2 regions of the Pradoshia sp. Z3_51 genome follow, and region 2 is predicted to be linked to the other one. Evidence: predicted binding sites of a transcription regulator. Region 2 holds the regulator's gene; the other holds the start of a gene.
What was found. Region 2 encodes Rex, which represses fermentation and respiration genes when NADH is low (regulators of the CRP and FNR family bind a similar motif). Its sites were predicted from a motif close to TTGTGAAATATTTCACAA; they were not measured.

Region 1: AC4BHA_RS14040 (DUF1641 domain-containing protein) is a predicted target of Rex. The motif match lies at 8,362-8,379, and genes of this name have one in related genera.

What each region holds. Positions count from the first base shown of each region.
Region 1 is NZ_JBZAJC010000007.1:111,682-121,766, reverse strand. Features, by position in the region: gene AC4BHA_RS14075 (SH3 domain-containing protein) at 1-681, opposite strand, end outside; gene AC4BHA_RS14070 (SDR family oxidoreductase) at 985-1,770, shown strand; gene AC4BHA_RS14065 (SDR family oxidoreductase) at 2,144-2,905, shown strand; gene AC4BHA_RS14060 (ABC transporter ATP-binding protein/permease) at 3,184-5,148, shown strand; gene AC4BHA_RS14055 (TetR/AcrR family transcriptional regulator) at 5,157-5,768, shown strand; gene AC4BHA_RS14050 (flavodoxin domain-containing protein) at 5,825-6,304, opposite strand; gene AC4BHA_RS14045 (NAD(P)/FAD-dependent oxidoreductase) at 6,577-7,758, opposite strand; gene AC4BHA_RS14040 (DUF1641 domain-containing protein) at 7,848-8,273, opposite strand; gene AC4BHA_RS14035 (Na/Pi cotransporter family protein) at 8,623-10,085, opposite strand, start outside.
Region 2 is NZ_JBZAJC010000012.1:79,652-88,926, reverse strand. Features, by position in the region: gene tsaE (tRNA (adenosine(37)-N6)-threonylcarbamoyltransferase complex ATPase subunit type 1 TsaE) at 535-993, shown strand; gene tsaB (tRNA (adenosine(37)-N6)-threonylcarbamoyltransferase complex dimerization subunit type 1 TsaB) at 993-1,697, shown strand; gene rimI (ribosomal protein S18-alanine N-acetyltransferase) at 1,697-2,149, shown strand; gene tsaD (tRNA (adenosine(37)-N6)-threonylcarbamoyltransferase complex transferase subunit TsaD) at 2,143-3,162, shown strand; gene AC4BHA_RS16520 (ABC-F family ATP-binding cassette domain-containing protein) at 3,538-5,460, opposite strand; gene AC4BHA_RS16515 (redox-sensing transcriptional repressor Rex) at 6,100-6,759, shown strand; gene AC4BHA_RS16510 (YdiK family protein) at 6,796-7,008, opposite strand; gene AC4BHA_RS16505 (CPBP family intramembrane glutamic endopeptidase) at 7,005-7,736, opposite strand; gene groES (co-chaperone GroES) at 8,037-8,321, shown strand; gene groL (chaperonin GroEL) at 8,379-9,275, shown strand, end outside.

The DNA.
Region 1 (10,085 bases), on a different contig from region 2:
TTTCATGTCCTTTTCCTTTGCAAATCCATACTTCCCAATATAACCTTTGGTTATTAATACAGGTACCCATTTTCCTTTAGAGTTCCTCTCGAATGTGCGGATTTCAGCTTTCGATGTATTATATCCACTTGAAGTAACGAGAATGAGTTGCTTGTTGCTTTCGACTGTCTTTAAGCCTTCAGCTAAATTTTTCGGAGCTGCGGGCTTTTTGGAAGTTAAATAGTTACTGGAAGCCCAACCGGTTTTGCTGCCAATGATTACTTTGCTCCAAGAGCCTTTCGTTTGAGTTACTTTAACTGAGCTGTTCTTTTTAACAGTTGTAACTACTTTGTACTTAGTTCCGGCTCCACTGCGAATATTTAATGTACTTGCTGTGACATACATCGTTTTAGAAGTTACTTCTGCAACAGGTTTTTTAGATGTTAAATATTTGCTGGAAACCCAGCCAGTCTTGCTTCCAACCGTTACTTTTTCCCATGAGCCTTTCGTTTGAGCTACTTTGACTGAGGTATTCTTTTTAACAGTTGTAACAACTTTGTATGTAGTTCCTGGACCACTTCGTACATTTAGTGTACTGGCCGTTACATATTTGGATGATGCAGCTTGAACGTTATTTTCCACGGGAAGACCTGAAAGAATCACGAACAGTGCGATTATGATTGCAATCCCCTTTTTGATCATGTATTCACTTCTCCTTAATAATTTATGTACTTCCTTATTCTATTTACTTCTAAATGTAGTCGTAAACGAGCTCTTCTTATTTTACTAGATTTAAATTTTTTAATCATGTGGTCCTGCCCAATTTCGTTCTATTGTTCTATGAATTTTACGGATATTTAATGAAATATTTTTAAAATTAATACATGGTTTACCAATATAGCAGATCTCAAGTAATAATTTTCAGCCAATGGATGAATGTTTATGCTAATTGCCATCGGGAAGAAGAAAAAAGAAGTGATAGAAGGGGAAAGGAGGAAATATAAAATGGAAAAAACAATTTTTATTACTGGAGCAGGGAGCGGACTCGGCAAAGGATCGGCTATTGGTCTGGCGAAAAAAGGTCATCATGTCATAGCGACGACTGAGACGACATCTCAGAAAACAGCGCTTATGCGGGAAACGAGAGACTTGGGAATAAATATGGAAGTTTTTAAGCTCGATATTACCAATCCTATTGATTTAAGAGAAATTGATAAATATGATTTTGATATTTTTGTGGCGAATGCCGCGATTAATGAAGGTGGACCGCTCGCTGAAATACCAATGGAACGGTTCCGCGCTATCTTTGAAGTGAACGTTTTTGCCACGCTTGAGACAGCTCAAATCGCTGCAAGAAAGCTGGTTAACAAAGGTATGGGCAAAATTGTTTTCTTAAGTTCAATGGCAGGCATTATGACAACTCCTTATGCAGGTCCATACGCAGCGACCAAGCATGCCATTGAAGCAATGGCTTTGACATTAAAGGATGAATTAAAAGAGTTTGGCATACAGGTGGCGACTATTAACCCGGGTTCATTTGATACGGGTTTCAACGATCGGGCTGTAGAAGAAAAATGGAAATGGTTTAATGAGGAAGAACACTTTACCCGTAAAGAAGATATGAAAGCAATGGAAGAGGGATTGAAAAATCAAATGGATCCAGAGGATATGATTGAAAAAATGATAGAAATTATCCCGGCAGAACACCATAAATTCCGTACAGTTTATCCAGAGCAAACAGAAAAACAGATGAAGGAAGCTGAACAGAAAAAGTGGGGGATGGAAGTTTAATTCGACAAAGTATTAATATACTTTCACTCTTTTTTCTCTTTAACTACTAATTGTCACATTGTGTCCAACTTTTGATCTAGTAGGTTAGGTGTTTTAGTTTTATTTAAATTTAAATATAAGTTAAAATATTCCTGAAGCAAGAATATCATTTTTTTCGGGTAAACTTACTTTCTTTTATGTCTAGGCAAAATTAGGCTATGTTAAAGTCCGTTATGTTGGCTAAGCAGGTTTTACTTGAAATGGATCTGAGGACATTGGGGATGTCACGCTTTTATGCTGGATTAATACGAAGTGTCACAGACAAATCCAAGTATAAATTTTAAAATCCGTATGGATAAACAGAGCCTATACTTTAATGAGGAGGTAGTTCAAAATGAAATTAGAGGGAAAAGTAGCGGTTGTAACAGGTGCAGCATCCGGAATGGGGAAAGCGATTGCAGAGCTTTATGCAAAAGAAGGAGCTAAAGTCCTTGTAACAGATCTTAACCTTGAGGGTGCCGAAAATGTAGTCGAAGGGATTACAAACAATGGTGGTACAGCGAAAGCATTGCAAGTGAACGTTGCAAAGCTTGAAGATATCGAGGGAATGATTGATACAGCTGTTAGTGAATTTGGTACATTAGATATACTTGTTAACAATGCAGGCATTATGGATGGTTTCGAACCTGTTGCGGATATACAAGATGAAAGATGGGATTTAATTTTTGATGTAAATACAAAAGGTGTTATGCGTTCCATGCGTAAGGTCGTTCCATTATTCCAGGAAAAAGGCCAAGGCATAATTATAAATATTGCTTCTACTGGTGGATTAAACGGTGCTCATGCAGGTGCAGCCTATGGTGCTTCCAAGCATGCGGTGGTTGGTCTTACTAAGAACACAGCCTTTATGTATGCAAAAGAAGGCATTCGCTGTAATGCAATCGCACCAGGTGCGGTTGAGACCAATATTTCTGCATCGATGGGAAAAGTTAATGAATTTGGAATGGGACGTTCTAGATTAGCACAAGCTGCGATTCCTAAAGTGGGACAGCCGGAAGAAATTGCAGCAGCTGCCTTATTCCTTGCTTCTGAGGATTCCAGCTTTGTAAATGGTACAGTTTTAGTAGTTGATGGTGGTTGGACTTCAGCATTCTAATAAATATTAAATAATTGATTACAATTAGGCAGCTTGTTTCTCTGATTTAGAGGGACAAGCTGCTTTTTCTTTTGAATAAGAAAATATATATTTAAATAACAAAATTTCACATAATCACTTTAAATAAAATATATTCAGTTAATAAATATTATTTTAATATAATTAATTGACAGGTGACAGGTTGTCACTTATAGTAGTCTTACTTGATAAACTGTCATGAAACTGACCAGACTAATTACATCAAGAGACTAATAAGTAAAGGGTGTCATCAAACGTATATGAAAGTACTTGAGTTGCATCATGTGAACAAACAATACCCGATTGCAGATGGTCAATACTTCCCTGCTCTTAAAGATGTTAATGTTTCCTTTGAGAAGGGAGAATTGGTCTCCATCATTGGTGAATCAGGAAGTGGTAAATCCACTCTAATGAATCTGATTGGCGGGTTGGATTCTGATTTTACCGGTTCCGTTCAGTTTGAAGGGAAGAATATTGGTGAGTTTAATGAAAAAGAAATGGATGAATATCGAAAAAATAAAATAGGCTTTATTTTTCAAAGCTTTAATCTGATTCCGCATTTGTCTGTCCTCGATAATGTCACGATTGCGATGACTTTATCGAATGTAGGGAAAGAGGAACGCATTAAAAGAGCGGAGGAGATTCTAACTCAGGTTGGTTTGAAAAATCATATTTATAAAAAGCCAAATCAATTATCCGGCGGTCAAAAGCAAAGGGTTGCGATTGCGCGTGCATTAATTAATGATCCTGAAATCATCATTGCCGATGAACCAACCGGAGCACTTGATTCTGAAACAACGGAACAAGTATTGGCGATCATAAAAGATATTGCTAAGCAAGGTAAGCTGGTTATTATGGTTACTCACTCTGAGCGAGTAGCGAACCATTCCTCAAGGGTAATCCAAATTGCAGATGGGAAAATTATCCGTGATGACAGAGGAGAACCTCTAGAACAAATGGAACCTCAATCCAATCAAGTGGAAAAGAAGGTTGGTGAAAACCTTAGCTTTGTGGCGGCCGTGAAACTTGCATTTCTGAATATGAAAGAGAAGCTTGGTAGAAATGTTTGGGTTTCATTAGGAGCAAGCATAGGAATCATGAGTGTCATCTTTTTCCTTTCATTAGGAAATGGTGTGAAGACCTATATGAATGACTCTATGAACAGTATGGTGAATCCGCTTGTCGTAGAAGTTAATATGCCTTCTGAGGAAGAGGAACTTCCGCCATCAGTGGATGAAAATCAGGCAATGATGCTATCGATGATGGGAGAACAGACACCATTTGAGGAAAAGGATATCGAGAAATTATCCGAAATCGAGCATGTTTCTTCAGTGGAAAAGGGATTTAATCTCATCTCATTTGGCTCCAATGCGGTTAAATATGGAGACAAAAAGGTTGATTTGATGATGATTACAACCATTTCATCTAACATAACAGATACGAGTATTAAGGAAGGCACTTTACCTGGAAAACAAGAAATTCTCCTTGCGGAGGGTACCGCTGAAAAATTAGGCGGAGATATGATCGGTAAAGATGTTAACGTAACGCTAATGCTTAATGAACAGTTATATGAAAAAACCTATACGGTTAGTGGAATTATTTCATTAGGCAGTCAATTTGCAGCGATGGATTTAATCTATGCCAATTATGAGGATCTGGTACAGCTTGCAGAGGATAACGGTCAGACATTGGATCCTACAAGTATCTATTTAGTTGCAGATAATGAAGAGTTTACGGAAGATATAAAAGCAAAAATCAAGGATATGGGCTACAATGGTTCATCGCAAGAAACAATGACAGCTATGATGAACGAAATGCTGGATGTTTTGACATATGTATTAACCGGGATTTCAGGCATTTCACTTTTTGTTTCAGCAATCATGATTTTGGTTGTTCTCCATATTAGTGTTGTTGAGCGTACGAAGGAAATCGGGGTCCTAAAAGCGATTGGTGCAAGACGCATGGATATTAGAAGAATTTTTGTATCTGAAGCATTCCTGATTGGATTATCGAGTGGAATTATCGGTGTTCTGGCAGCCTCTTTATTAACCTTTGTAGCTAATAGCCTTTCAACTAAATTAATTGATTTTGAAATTGTACAAATAACCCCAGCATATCTTGTTTTCGGTGTTGCTGCTAGCATCATTATTAGCATGCTTTCTGGACTTATGCCCGCCAATAAAGCGGCTAAATTGGATCCAGTTGACTCTTTACGCAGAGAGTAGGAAAGTATATGCCGAGTCAAACATTTGTGAATTTACCAGCGGAAAAGAGAATCAGGATTATTCAGGCTGCTAAGGAGGAATTTAGCCAATATTCCTTCTATGATGCATCAATTAATCGAATTATTAAAGAAGCGCAAATTCCTCGGGGAAGCTTCTATCGTTACTTTGAAAATAAAGAAGATCTGTTTCTGTATTTATTAAATGAATATAAAAGTGACCTCTTGGATCAGATTAACAGCAAGATTAACGCCGGGGTAAACCTCTTTTCAATTCACTTTCTGCTATTTGATTATATAACTAAGAAAGCGATGGATCCTGCTCATTCCAAGTTTTTGGTCAATGTATTTACGCGGACGGATAGTAAGCTAGCTGAACATTTAATGAGCTTTACGGATGTACGTGAAATGGAAGAGAAGCAAGAGAAGTTTCTGAATCTAGTTACTGACACTCATTTACTAAAGGTTGAAATAAAAGAGGAATTGTTTCAAGTTATTGAGATATTGAGAACTATCACATTCAATCAAATTATCCTGGCGTTAAATGATTTTTCGACTGTAAGCCAAAAAAGAAAAGACATGGAGCGTCAATTTCATTTTATTAAATATGGTGTACTGAAATAAACAAAGTAAAAGCCTTGAACGTGTGTTCTAAACAGGTTCAAGGCTTTTTATTATAGTCAGGTAGCTTCCACTCGATCTGCAAATATATGAATATTATCTTTAAGAATAGAAGGCTGTTGGTCTGCCGGGTACGATTTTAATGCTATTTTGGCAATGAATTTCTCGAAAATTCCCAATGCGTGAGAACGAATTTCTCCACCGAAGCAGTCAATTGCTGTTGCTTGCTCAAGTAACTCATCTGGAAAGTTGGTTTGAAAGTATTTTTCAGCATTTCCGACATCAGCGCAGCAAATAAATAGACCGACCTCTTTCTGTTTAAAATCTTTAAGATGGTTTTTTACGAATTTTTTAACCGACGAATGAAGTTTCCCATAACGGATGGGACCGCCAATCAAAACAGTATCATAGGCATCCAGCGAAGGATCAGTGTGCGTAAGATCAACTAATTTTGCATGCCCATTAAAGTCTTGTTCAAGGATATGTACGCATGTTTCTGTAGTTCCGCTTTTTGAAGCATAAGCAATCAATATGTTCATGACTAATATGGCTCCCTTCTAAGATGACGTGTCTATATAAAGCATATACCCTTTTTGTCATCCTACCAAGGGGAAATATCAGAAACTTCTAATATTATCTGACATTAGGTTTTAGAGATAGAGGGCAATCTGTAGAAATAATCTTTGGCCGCAAGTAGTTGATTGGTCCGTCAGCTACTTATCCATGGAAAAGGTTAATAGGACAAGAGAGAGGTGTATAAAGCCAATAAAAAATCCTGTCCGCTGGTTTAGCGGACAGGATTTAACATTTATTAATAGGCTATGCTGAATAAACCTTTAATGTGTGAAAGATAACGGATATTACTTGCTTCTTTCATCATTGTAGCCGGTAAGCCTTTTAATGGTGTTGAGTTCCCGCCAATAATGGCTACGCCATCTTTACGTCCAAGACTTGCTAATGTTCCTGAGTTTACTGGAGCAAATACTTCAGGAAGAGTACCCTTAATGGATGCCGCAATATTATAACCAATCAATTCACCCATTTGCCAAGCCATTTGTGCAGTTGGCGGGTATGGTCTCGCACCAGGAGCAGGGAAGACAACTGCACTGTCACCAGCAATATAAACATCAGGATGTGAAGTAGATTGTAGATATTCATTAACAGTAGCACGGTTACGATCTACTGCTAAACCAGATTCGCCGATAACAGGAAGGCCTTGTACACCGCCAGTCCATACAAATGTGTTAGCGATAATTTTTTGACCATCTTTTAATTCGATCACATTTCCGTTTACACCTGTGACAGGAAGTCCAGTCAAGAATTGAACTCCACGATTCTCTAAGCTTGTCATTGAACGTTCAATTAAATGATCAGGAAGCATAGGTAAAATTTTTGGACCTGCTTCAACTAGGATAAATTTAAGCTCAGAAGGATCAACCATATATTTTTTAGCAACTTTAGGAGTTGTATCCGCAATTTCTCCAACTAATTCAACACCGGTTAGTCCACCGCCACCGATTACAATGGTTGCATCGGCTGGATTTTTAGTTTGTGCATATTCTTTAATTCGATCTTCGATATGCTTGTTAATTTTATTAGCATCCTCTGCTGATTTTAAGACCATACTATTTTCTTCAAGTCCAGGAATGCCAAAATAAGCAGTTTGGCTGCCTAATCCAACGACTAATTTATCATAGGTTAAGATTTTTCCGCTTGAAAGGGTTACCTTTCTTTCATCTGCTGAAATAGATTCAACTTTAGAGATGATTAGATTAATATCTTTTCCTTTAAACAAACGATCTAATGGCATAGCAATTCTGCCTTCGCTAATATTGCCTGCTGCCAAACGATGCAGTTCAGTAATGATTTGATGTGTCGGATATTGGTTAACAACTGTAATAGTAGCTTCTTCAGATGTTAAATGCTGACGTGCTGATAATGCTGAAAGAAGACCGCCATACCCTGCTCCTAAAATAACAATTTCTTGTGCCATGATATGTTCCACCCTTGTTTGTAATATTTTTAATCTAGTATTTTATTAAAATCATTTAATAAGTGCTTTTTGTATAAATGAATAAGCTTTTATTTAGAACGTTCGTTGCTTACTTGAAGATAAGCGCTGGCAAAACGAAGAACCTTTTGGATTTGAGGATCTTTTAGCATTTTCATCAAACCGAATACACTGATCACTTCTTTGCTTTGTTCAGCTCTTTCCTTTGCTTCCATAGCATTGACAGCTATATGTTTGGCTGTTTTCGTAACAGGCTCTGCAAATTCCTTCGCTGTACTGGCAAAATCGTTTACTAATACTTTATCAGTAGCGACGGATTGAGCGAATTCATATGATTTGTTCAGTGCTGTTACAACTTCAGTTAATTGTGGTAATTGATTTAATAGTGTAACTAATGATTCCTGAACCTCTGGTTTTGATAATTGTTTTAACAATTCTTCTTGTGAAGCAACCGGAGAGGATTGTGTCTCTGATTGCTGTTTCATTGTGTCTGACATAGCAAATACCCCATTTCTGTTTGTTATAGCGAAAAATTAAATTAGTTATATTTATATAACCATAAATCCTCTACTTTAAGCATACTCCTTGTGTATAAATTCACAAAACTTTTTGCTCGAAAAAAGCGCTTTCATAGCAAAAAGAATACTATTTACACTATATTGATAGTGAAATATTTCATTCATCAATAGTTACCGTTGTAATTTTGATTTATAAATAATGAAAACAGGAGGATTTTTGAGGATGATAAAATAGTTAATGGGGAGAGAGTGTGTTTAGGGCATTTTATAATAGTGAAATAATGAAGGAATAAAAAAATAGACCCTCCGAGGAGAGTCTACTTCCTGATTATTCTTGTTCACCAATAATCGTTTCGGCAATGTTTTTCGCATGATCGCCGATACGTTCAAGATTACTTAAAATATCAACGTAAACGAGGCTTGCTTGTGCAGAGCAGGATCCATTATTTAAGCGGATGACATGCTGCTTTCTTAATTGGCGCTCCATCTTATCGATTTTACGTTCCAATTCAAGCACCTTATATGCACTTTCCTTATCTTGATTCTCTATTGCCGCCATCGCTTCTTTGACCGCTTCTATAGTTAGTGTGAACATTTGAGACATGCCTTCTGTGGCCTCATCTGTAAATGTTGCTTTATTTGTATTTTTATACTCTGCAAATTCCAGAATATTTTCGAAATGATCGCCAATGCGTTCGATATCTGTAATGGTATGCATTAGAATATTATGTTCGTCAGATTCATTAGCAGACAGTGAACTTGTGGAGACTTTAACAAGATAATCTGTTATTTTGTGATCTAAATTATTAAGAGCCTCTTCAATTTGATTACCTGTATTCAATGAAGCAGTTTCATTAGTTAACAGGTAGTTATACGTTTCTTCCAATCCTTTAATAGCAAACTCGCCCATTCGCAAAGTTTCCTTTTTCGCCTGTCCAAGTGCAATAGAAGGAGATTGGTCGATGATTCGCTCATCCAGATGCTCTGGTTTATACTCAATAACAGTATCTTTTCCTGGAATGAGTTTAGTAACAATCCACGCATATACACCAATGAATGGAATCATGATCAGTGTGTTTGTAATGTTGAATGTTCCATGTGCAAAGGCAATGGTCATTTCCGGATTTAGTCCAAGTGTTTGTTGGAACCAGCCAATAAGGGACGTAAATGGAACGAGCAAAATCATAAAAATGATTGTACCGAACACATTGAAAAGTATGTGTACACAAGCAGCACGTCTAGCGGCAACTGATGCACCAATCGATGCAAGAAGGGCAGTGATAGTTGTTCCGATGTTATCTCCGAATAGTACCGGTAAGGCACCTTGCAGGTCAATAAGCCCTTCACCAAATAATCCCTGAAGGATTCCGATTGTAGCACTGGAGCTTTGTACTAATAATGTAAAGACTGTTCCTACTACAACACCGAGTATGGAATAATCACTTAAGCTGACAGTTAGATCATGAAACCATTCGAAGGTACGTAGAGGCTTCATTCCACTGCTCATAAGCTCTAGGCCATAGAATAATAATCCGAATCCAAATAGGATTTGACCGAAGTTGTGCAGCTTTTGGTTTTTAAAGAAGAATAATAAAAATGCACCGACAAAGATAATTGGTAATGCATATTCGCCAACATCAATACCGATAATGAAGGCAGTAATGGTTGTACCGATATTTGCCCCCATGATGACACCAATAGCCTGGCGGAGTGTCATAAATCCGGCACTTACCAATCCAACCGTGATAACTGTTGTACCTGAACTACTTTGAATTAAAACTGTAACTAGAA
Region 2 (9,275 bases):
TGCCCGATCTATACCGGGGTAAAGGTGGTTGAAAGGTAGGCGAAGTGTGTAGGAAAGCAGCTATGCTCCGCCTATGAGGCACCTATGCCCGACCTATACGGGGGTAAAGGTGGTTGAAAGGTGGGTGAAGTATGGAGGGAAGCAGCTATGTTCCACCTATGGAACACCTATGCCCGACGTATACCAGGGTAAAGGTGGTTGAAAGGTGGGTGAAGTGTGTAGAAAAGCAACTATGCTCCGCCTATGAGGCACCTATGCCCGACCTATGCCCCGCGGTGATCTATCCCAAGGCAAGGACCTTAAAGGTCGGCGTAGTCGTACCGAAGCCGTGTCACACTGTATTAAAGCTATGCGAAGTATACAGCAAATCTGTAGTAGCCAAGACCTCATCTCAAGCAATAAATTTATACGTAAAGAGTCAGATATTCCATTACCAAATTCATATTTCTAACCTTGCGCTAACCTAAAAAAACGAAATTGGATTTACACACTAAAATAATGTAAACTTTAATAATAAAATATAAAGCATGGTGAATGACTGTGATCGAATATATGAGAATTTGTAATAGTGAAGAAGAGACCAGGAAGCTGGCAGAGGAAATTGGAAGTCGCCTGATTCCCGGATCTGTAATTGCGCTTGAGGGAGACCTAGGTGCAGGCAAAACAACATTTAGCAAGGGAATTGCTAAAGCAATTGGTGTAACAAGAAATGTAAATAGCCCGACCTTTACCATTATGAAAGAATATAAAGGGAAATTTCCACTTTATCACATGGATGTTTATCGAATTGAAAATGAAGAGGAAGATTTCGGGTTTGAAGAATATTTTGAAGGTGAAGGAATTACGATCGTCGAGTGGGCTCATCTGATAAAAGGACAATTGCCGGAAGAGCTTTTGACCTTATATTTATATCATGATGGGAATGATAGACGGAGAATTGTAGCTGAACCAAAAGGTGAATTTTATGAAAAGCTATGTGAGGAGATATTTTAATGAATGTATTAGCAATTGATACATCTACGAATGTCCTGGGAGTGGCTGTTGCTAATGAAAAAGGGATTATCGGAGAGCAAATAACATTTACAAAACGAAACCATTCAGTACGGGCGATGCCTTCCATAGAAGCAATTTTGAAGGAATGCGGGCTTAAGCCAGGAGACCTTGATAAAATCGTGGTGGCAAAGGGGCCAGGTTCTTATACCGGCGTAAGAATTGGCGTAACGATTGCCAAGTCTTTGGCCTGGAGTCTAGGCATTCAATTATCAGGCGTATCAAGTTTAGAGGCGCTTGCCCTGAATGGCAGATATTTCAATGGTTTGGTATGTCCACTGTTTGATGCAAGAAGGGGACAGATTTATACAAGTCTTTTTAAATGGGATAATGGAGAGTTAGTTAGATTGGAGGAAGACCAGAATGTGTTGGCCATTGAGTGGGCTGAGCATTTAAAATCACTCAATCAACCTATACTATTCATAGGCAATGATGTTCCTATTCATATCGAGGCCCTAACAGAAATTCTTGGAGATAAGGCTATTATGGCACCTTTATCGTTGCATCAGGCCAGGCCGGGTGAATTAGCATTGCATGGCATGAATCTGCCTGGTGATGATATCCACACCTTTGTCCCCAATTACGTACGTTTAGCAGAAGCTGAGGCGAAATGGTTAGAAGCTCAAGAGAAACAGAGGGAAGAGTAATGAATCAGACGATTACATTTCGTAAGATGACTATAGAGGATCTTGATAGTGTGATTGAGGTAGAGCATGCTTCTTTTACTTTGCCATGGAGCAAAGAAGCTTTTTATAATGAGCTGATGAACAATCAATATGCGTATTATTTGGTAGCAGAGGACCAGGGGAAAGTAATTGGTTATTGCGGTACTTGGTTCATCCTCGATGAGGGCCATATCACGAATATTGCCGTATTGCCGGAATGGAGAGGCAAAAAAATCGGGGAAGAATTAATGGTACGTATGTTGGGCAAGGCACAAAGCATGGGAGTGAAAAGAATGACTCTCGAGGTACGGATCGGAAACCAAACTGCTCAAAGTCTCTATCGAAAATTGGGCTTTAAAGACGGTGGCATAAGAAAGTTTTATTATACAGACAATATGGAAGATGCATTAGTAATGTGGGTGGAATTATGGTGAATAAAGAAAATCAAATCATATTAGGTATAGAAACCAGCTGTGATGAAACCGCAGCAGCAGTAATAAAAAATGGCCGAGAAATTCTTTCAAATGTTGTAGCTTCTCAAATCGAGAGCCATAAACGTTTTGGTGGAGTCGTTCCTGAAATTGCTTCAAGGCATCATGTTGAAGCAATTACCCTTGTAGTTGAAGAGGCATTGGAGAAAGCAGAAATCTCTTGGGATGATCTTGATGGAATTGCGGTTACTGAAGGTCCTGGGTTAGTGGGAGCTCTCTTAATAGGCGTAAATGCGGCAAAAGCATTGGCTTTTGCTCATGGAATTCCACTTATTAATGTACATCATATCGCTGGACATATATATGCAAACAGAATTCTCACTGAGTTTTCCTTTCCCCTCCTTGCATTGGTTGTATCCGGTGGCCATACGGAGCTGGTGTTGATGAAGGAGCATGGAGCTTTTGACGTTATAGGGGAAACAAGAGATGATGCAGCCGGTGAAGCATATGATAAAGTAGCTCGTACGCTAAAGCTACCTTATCCGGGCGGCCCTCATATTGATCGACTGGCGCATGAAGGTCAGCCAACAGTTAAACTGCCTCGTGCATGGCTAGAAGAGGATTCATATGATTTCAGTTTCAGCGGATTAAAATCGGCTGTTATAAATACATTGCATAATGCCAACCAAAAAGGTGAAGTGTTAGCTCCTGAGGATCTGGCTTGCAGCTTTCAGGAAAGTGTAATTGATGTCTTAGTAACTAAAACCGTAAAAGCAGCAGAAGAGTTCCAGGTGAAACAAGTACTGTTAGCCGGCGGGGTTGCTGCCAATAAAGGATTAAGAACTAAATTAGAAAAAGCTTTTATAGACAAAAAGGAAGTAGAATTGATTATACCTCCACTTTATTTATGTACAGATAATGCAGCAATGATTGCTGCAGCAGGTAGTATTGCATTTGAAAAAGGCAAACGAGCTGCCATGGACTTAAATGCAAATCCAGGATTGATATTGGAATAAAAAATGAGGCTGGGACATAACTAAATTTGCTGTGTCCAAAACCGAACGATGTATTGAATTTTTATTAAACTAAATAGAAAAAGCCGAACTATTATTAATAATGCTTAAACTGCACTTTATAATAGTTCGGCTTTTTTAGTTGCTGGAAACCTTTTGTCCCAGCCTTATTTTATTGGTAAAAAAATTGATTGAAAAGTAAAAGCACTCGAATAATTGTGGATAACTACATGTTATCAACAGATTCTGTGGATAAAAGATTTGAAATCTGTGGATAATGTGGAAAAATCAAAACAAACCTTATTTTATAACTTTTTTAATGTGGATAAAAATGTTGATAAAAACCAAGTCATCCCTAACTTGGTTTTTTATCTTGATTTATTCGTCTTGTAGAGAAGTCCACTCTTCCATTAATGCTTCCAATTCTTCTTCAGTTGCTGTAAGAGTTGTCTGGATTTCCAATGATTTCTCATGGTCCTGATAGATTTCCGGATCACATAATTGTGTATTTAAATCGGATATCCGTGTATCAAGTTCTTCAATGGTAGTTTCAATTTCTGCGATACGTCTTTGGCGTTGGCGCTCTTTCTTTTTAAGCTCCTTGTCCTCCTGATAAGTAGTTTTATCTGAAACAGGGCGATTGTTGGAGATAGAATCCGCTGGTTTTTCCAGTTCAGCGAGTTCCGCTTGTTCTTGTTTTTTCTGAATATAGTAGTCATAATCTCCCAAGTATTCAATTGTACCATCTGCTTTCATTTCCAATACTTTATCGGCAATTCGATTGATAAAGTAACGGTCATGGGATACAAAGAGGAGAGTGCCTGAATAATCAACCAGTGCATTTTCAAGCACTAATTTACTGTCCAAATCCAAGTGGTTGGTCGGCTCATCTAAAATTAAAAGGTTGGCTTTTTGCATCATTAATTTTGAAAGAGCCAGCCGTGCTTTTTCACCACCGCTCAAGGTAGAGACAGTTTTCATTACATCGTCTCCGCTGAATAGAAAGTTCCCTAATATGGATCGGATATCCTTTTCAGGTTGGTTGGGGAAGTCATCCCACAACTCATTTAGCACAGTTTTGTTGGACGATAGATTAGCCTGCTCTTGATCATAATATCCGAGTGTCACATTGGCACCGAGCTGAAAGTCTCCATGCAAAGCTGGAATTCTGTCAATCAATGTTTTTAATAAAGTAGATTTCCCTACTCCATTCGGACCAATCAGTGCAATGCTTTCTCCTCTAGTTATTCTAAAGTTCAAGTGGCTGGCGACAGGTGCTTCATATCCAATAGACAAATCATTTGCATGAAGGACTTCATTACCACTTTGCCTTTCAATCTCAAAGGTAAAATTAGCTGATTTTTCATCGCCCAAGGGCCGATCCATCACTTCCATACGCTGCAGGGCCTTTTGCCGGCTCTGGGCCCGTTTAGTTGTAGATGCTCTGGCCATGTTTCTTTGGACAAAATCTTTTAATTTTGCAATCTCATCCTGCTGCTTTTCATAAAGCTTTGCATTACGTTCATATTCCTCTGCCTTTTGCTCTAAGTATCTGCTGTAATTCCCTGTATATTTCTTAATTGATGTTCGGGAAAGCTCCATGACTTGATGGACAACCTTATCAAGAAAATAACGATCATGGGAAACAATGAGGATAGCTCCAGGATATGATTGAAGGTAGCCTTCGAGCCAGCCTAATGTATCGATATCAAGATGGTTGGTCGGCTCGTCCAGAATCAGTAAATCAGGTTTCGTTAATAATAATTTACCTAGTGCAAGCCTGGTTTTTTGGCCGCCGCTTAAGGAATTAATAGATGTAGTATAATCATAATCTGAGAAACGCAAACCGTGTAAAACAGAACGTACATCTGCTTCCATTTGGTAACCGCCAGAATTTTTAAATTCCTCCTGGAGACGATCGTAATCTTTTAATACCCGGTTATATTTTTGTTCATCATTGTAGACAGAAGGATCAGCCATAGATTTTTCCAATAATCTCAATTCATCTTCTTGTTTTTGTAAGCCTTCAAAAACAGAGATCATTTCATCCCAAATAGAGCGGTCGGATTGAAGACCGGTATTCTGAGCCAAATAACCAATCGAAACATCTTTTGGCTTATAGATCTCGCCACTGTCATGTGAAAGGTGCCCGGCAATAATTTTAAGCAGGGTAGATTTACCGGCACCGTTTCTGCCAACAAGTGCAATACGGTCTTTCGTTTGAACTTCGAGCTTAATTGTAGATAAAATTGCTTCAGCTCCATAATATTTGGATACATTATTAACTTGTAAAATAATCATATTCTCACCTCAAGAAGTACATACCTTAAGTGTAGCCTACTCTTGATAAGCACCGCAACTTAATAGAAAATTTGTGAATACTCACACAAAAATTACCAAAAATGATAGAAATATTATAGAATAGGAATAGGAGAATAAACTTTCAGTGAATTTACGTGCTTTATTAATCAGGAAAGATCCCATATGATTGGTATCGCGGAGGTAACCTGGAAACAATCAGAACCGCTAGTCCTAGTATTTTGCTCGAATATAAAATTAACGAATCATTGATAAAAAAGCGGCGTATTATACATAGCTAAGATAGTTAGAATTATGGTAGTGAAGAAAACTTCTGATATAATTTCTATGTGGTACCCGGGCACTCCAAGGATTAGATATTGATTTTATATGGAAAAAAGCTGAAAATATGAATAGATTAATTATTCGTATAATCTTAAAAACGAAAGTAAGAAATAACAGCTGTTTCAGCAATACTTGATTAACCTTATATGTTATGTGCAAAGCAATCGAAAAATCAATGGTTATTGAAGGAAACTATTTTCATTGGAAAACCGGGGGGTAAAACCAGTCGGGATTATCAAAGGCAGTTTTGATATATGGAGTAACGATTGACAAGAAAGAATAGGGAGAAGGGAATTAATTTTGCAGGAAAATACTAAAATACCGCAGGCTACAGCCAAACGACTTCCATTATATTATCGTTTTATACAAAATCTACACGCGTCAGGAAAACTACGAGTTTCTTCCGCAGAACTAAGTGAAGCTGTTAAAGTAGATTCAGCTACTATACGAAGAGATTTCTCGTACTTTGGTGCTTTAGGTAAAAAAGGGTATGGTTACAATGTTAATTATCTATTATCCTTCTTTAGAAAAACTCTCGATCAAGATGAGATTACAAAGGTAGCTCTAATTGGAGTCGGGAATCTAGGTACAGCTTTCTTAAATTATAATTTTATGAAAAATAATAATACAAAGATTGAAATGGCGTTTGATGTTTCTCCTGATAAAGTAGGAACCCTTATAGGGGATGTTCCGCTCTATCATATGGATGAACTGGAGAAAAAACTTGAAAAGCAAGATATTAGTGTAGCTATTTTAACAGTTCCATCACAGGTTGCCCAATCTATTACAGATCGTTTAGTGGCTGCGAACATTAAGGCTATTTTAAACTTTACACCGGCACGTCTGAATGTGCCAGACAGCATTCGTGTCCATCATATTGACCTTGCAGTCGAATTGCAATCATTAGTATATTTTCTTAAACATTATCCATCCGGAAATACGGAAGATACAGAATAAAAAATCTCGAAGGTTTTCCCTCCGAGATTTTTTTTGTTATTCTTTTGGTTTTTCACTTTTCATTTTCTTTATTTGCTTATGAATCATCACCAAGCGGATTCCTGAACCAACATCAAGTGTAGCCAGTATGATCAGGAAATAGGTAAAGAAATCCCAACCGCTGCGTGATACATTTTGAACAGCAAAAAATATAAAAATAGCACCTAAAATTAAGTAAGTCGTTGCCATATACAACGGTGAACGTCTCATAACAAACCTCCGATAAAGCTTTGAACTTTATTAAGCTCTTCCATATTTTTTAATATATCATCTTTGTAAAGTGATTGTACGATTACAACTAATGTATTCATAGTAATGTGGGCAAAAATAGGAACAAGGATTCTCTTTGTTTTAACATATAAATAAGCAAATGTGAATCCCATTGCTGTATAAAGCAGGATATGTACAAATTCCATGTGAGCAACGGCAAAGATCAGTGAACTGATTAACGCGCTCAGGAAGAAATTCAATCGCTTGTGTAATGTGCCAAAGATAATTTTCCTAAAGACAATCTCTTCTAAAAATGGCCCAAGTACAGAACTGACTACCATAACAAGCGGTACTGCCTCAATGAGACCGAGTATATTCTGTGTATTTTCAGACCCGGTAGGAATACCAATAATTCGTTCGATATTACCAGCTATAGATTGTGAAAACAAAGCAAGAAATACTCCGCCAATTGCCCAGCCGATCGAAGCTCCCACACTTGCCTGATCGCCTAAGCTTCTATTATTTTTTTCATATCTCAGTAGGACTAGAGTAATGATAGAAGCCAGAATAAAGCTTATAACAATCCAATACCCTGCAGCCAATACTTCTATCCGTTCCGCGGGGATATTCGTGTTCGATAAGAAAACCAGCATAATTGGGATACCAAGAATAGAAGAAAATTGCATGGCAATATAGGTAATGAGAATTGACCAGTAATATTTTTTCAAATAGAAAAACTCCCTTAATCTTTTATATAGATATTAGATTGCGCATATCTTTAATTTTAACCGTTTTTACCTCATAGTTACAATTGCGAAACATTTTCCTTCTCTTCATCTACCAAACTGAAATAAAAAGGATATTTAGACCTTATTTGGGTAAGATAAATAAATGGTGATAAAATTTAAAAATTTTAACTAATATTACTTGCAAATCATTGGTTCTTTATTTAAACTATAAATTGTGTTAGCACTCAACGATGATGAGTGCTAATAAAAATGGAGATAACTTTAAGGAGGTAGTTTTACTTGTTAAAGCCACTAGGAGATCGCGTTGTGATTGAACTTGTCGCACAAGAGGAAAAAACTGCAAGCGGCATCGTGTTACCAGACACTGCCAAAGAAAAACCATCTGAAGGCAAAATTGTAGCGGTAGGAACAGGCCGTGTCCTTGAGAATGGTGAGCGAGTAGGATTGGAAGTATCTGAAGGCGATCATATTATCTTCTCTAAATATTCAGGTACAGAAATTAAATACGAAGGTAAAGAATACTTAATTTTACGTGAAAGCGACATTTTGGCCGTTATTGCTTAACGAAAATGTCGATTAAAAAATAAGACATAACAAAAAAATCGAGGAGGTAATTTACGTATGGCAAAAGATATTAAATTTAGTGAAGAAGCTCGCCGCGCTATGTTACGTGGGGTAGATGCATTAGCTGATACAGTAAAAGTTACACTTGGACCAAAAGGACGTAACGTTGTTCTTGAAAAGAAATTCGGTTCCCCACTTATCACAAATGATGGTGTAACAATCGCAAAAGAAATCGAGCTTGAAGACGCGTTTGAAAACATGGGTGCTAAATTGGTTGCAGAAGTAGCAAGCAAAACAAATGAAATTGCTGGTGACGGTACAACTACTGCAACAGTTCTTGCCCAAGCTATGATTCGTGAAGGATTGAAAAACGTAACAGCTGGCGCTAACCCAATGGGCGTTCGTAAAGGGATTGAAAAAGCTGTTTCTGTTGCAATTGAAGAATTACAAGCAATCTCCAAACCAATCGAAGGCAAAGAATCCATTGCACAAGTTGCTGCGATTTCTTCTGCTGACGAAGAAGTTGGCGCTCTAATTGCTGAAGCAATGGAACGCGTTGGTAACGACGGAGTTATCACAATCGAAGAATCCAAAGGATTTACAACTGAACTAGATGTAGTAGAAGGTATGCAATTCGACCGTGGATATTCTTCTCCATACATGGTAACAGATTCCGATAAAATGGAAGCTGTACTAGAAAATCCATACATCTTGATCACAGATAAGAAAATCTCTAACATCCAGGAAGTACTTCCTGTCCTTGAACAAGTTGTTCAACAAGGTAAACCTTTATTGCTAATCGCTGAGGATGTTGAAGGTGAAGCACAAGCAACTCTAGTTGTGAACAAACTTCGCGGAACATTCAATGCAGTAGCTGTTAAAGCTCCTGGATTCGGTGACCGTCGTAAAGCTATGCTTGAAGACATCGCTGCATTAACTGGCGGTGAAGTAATC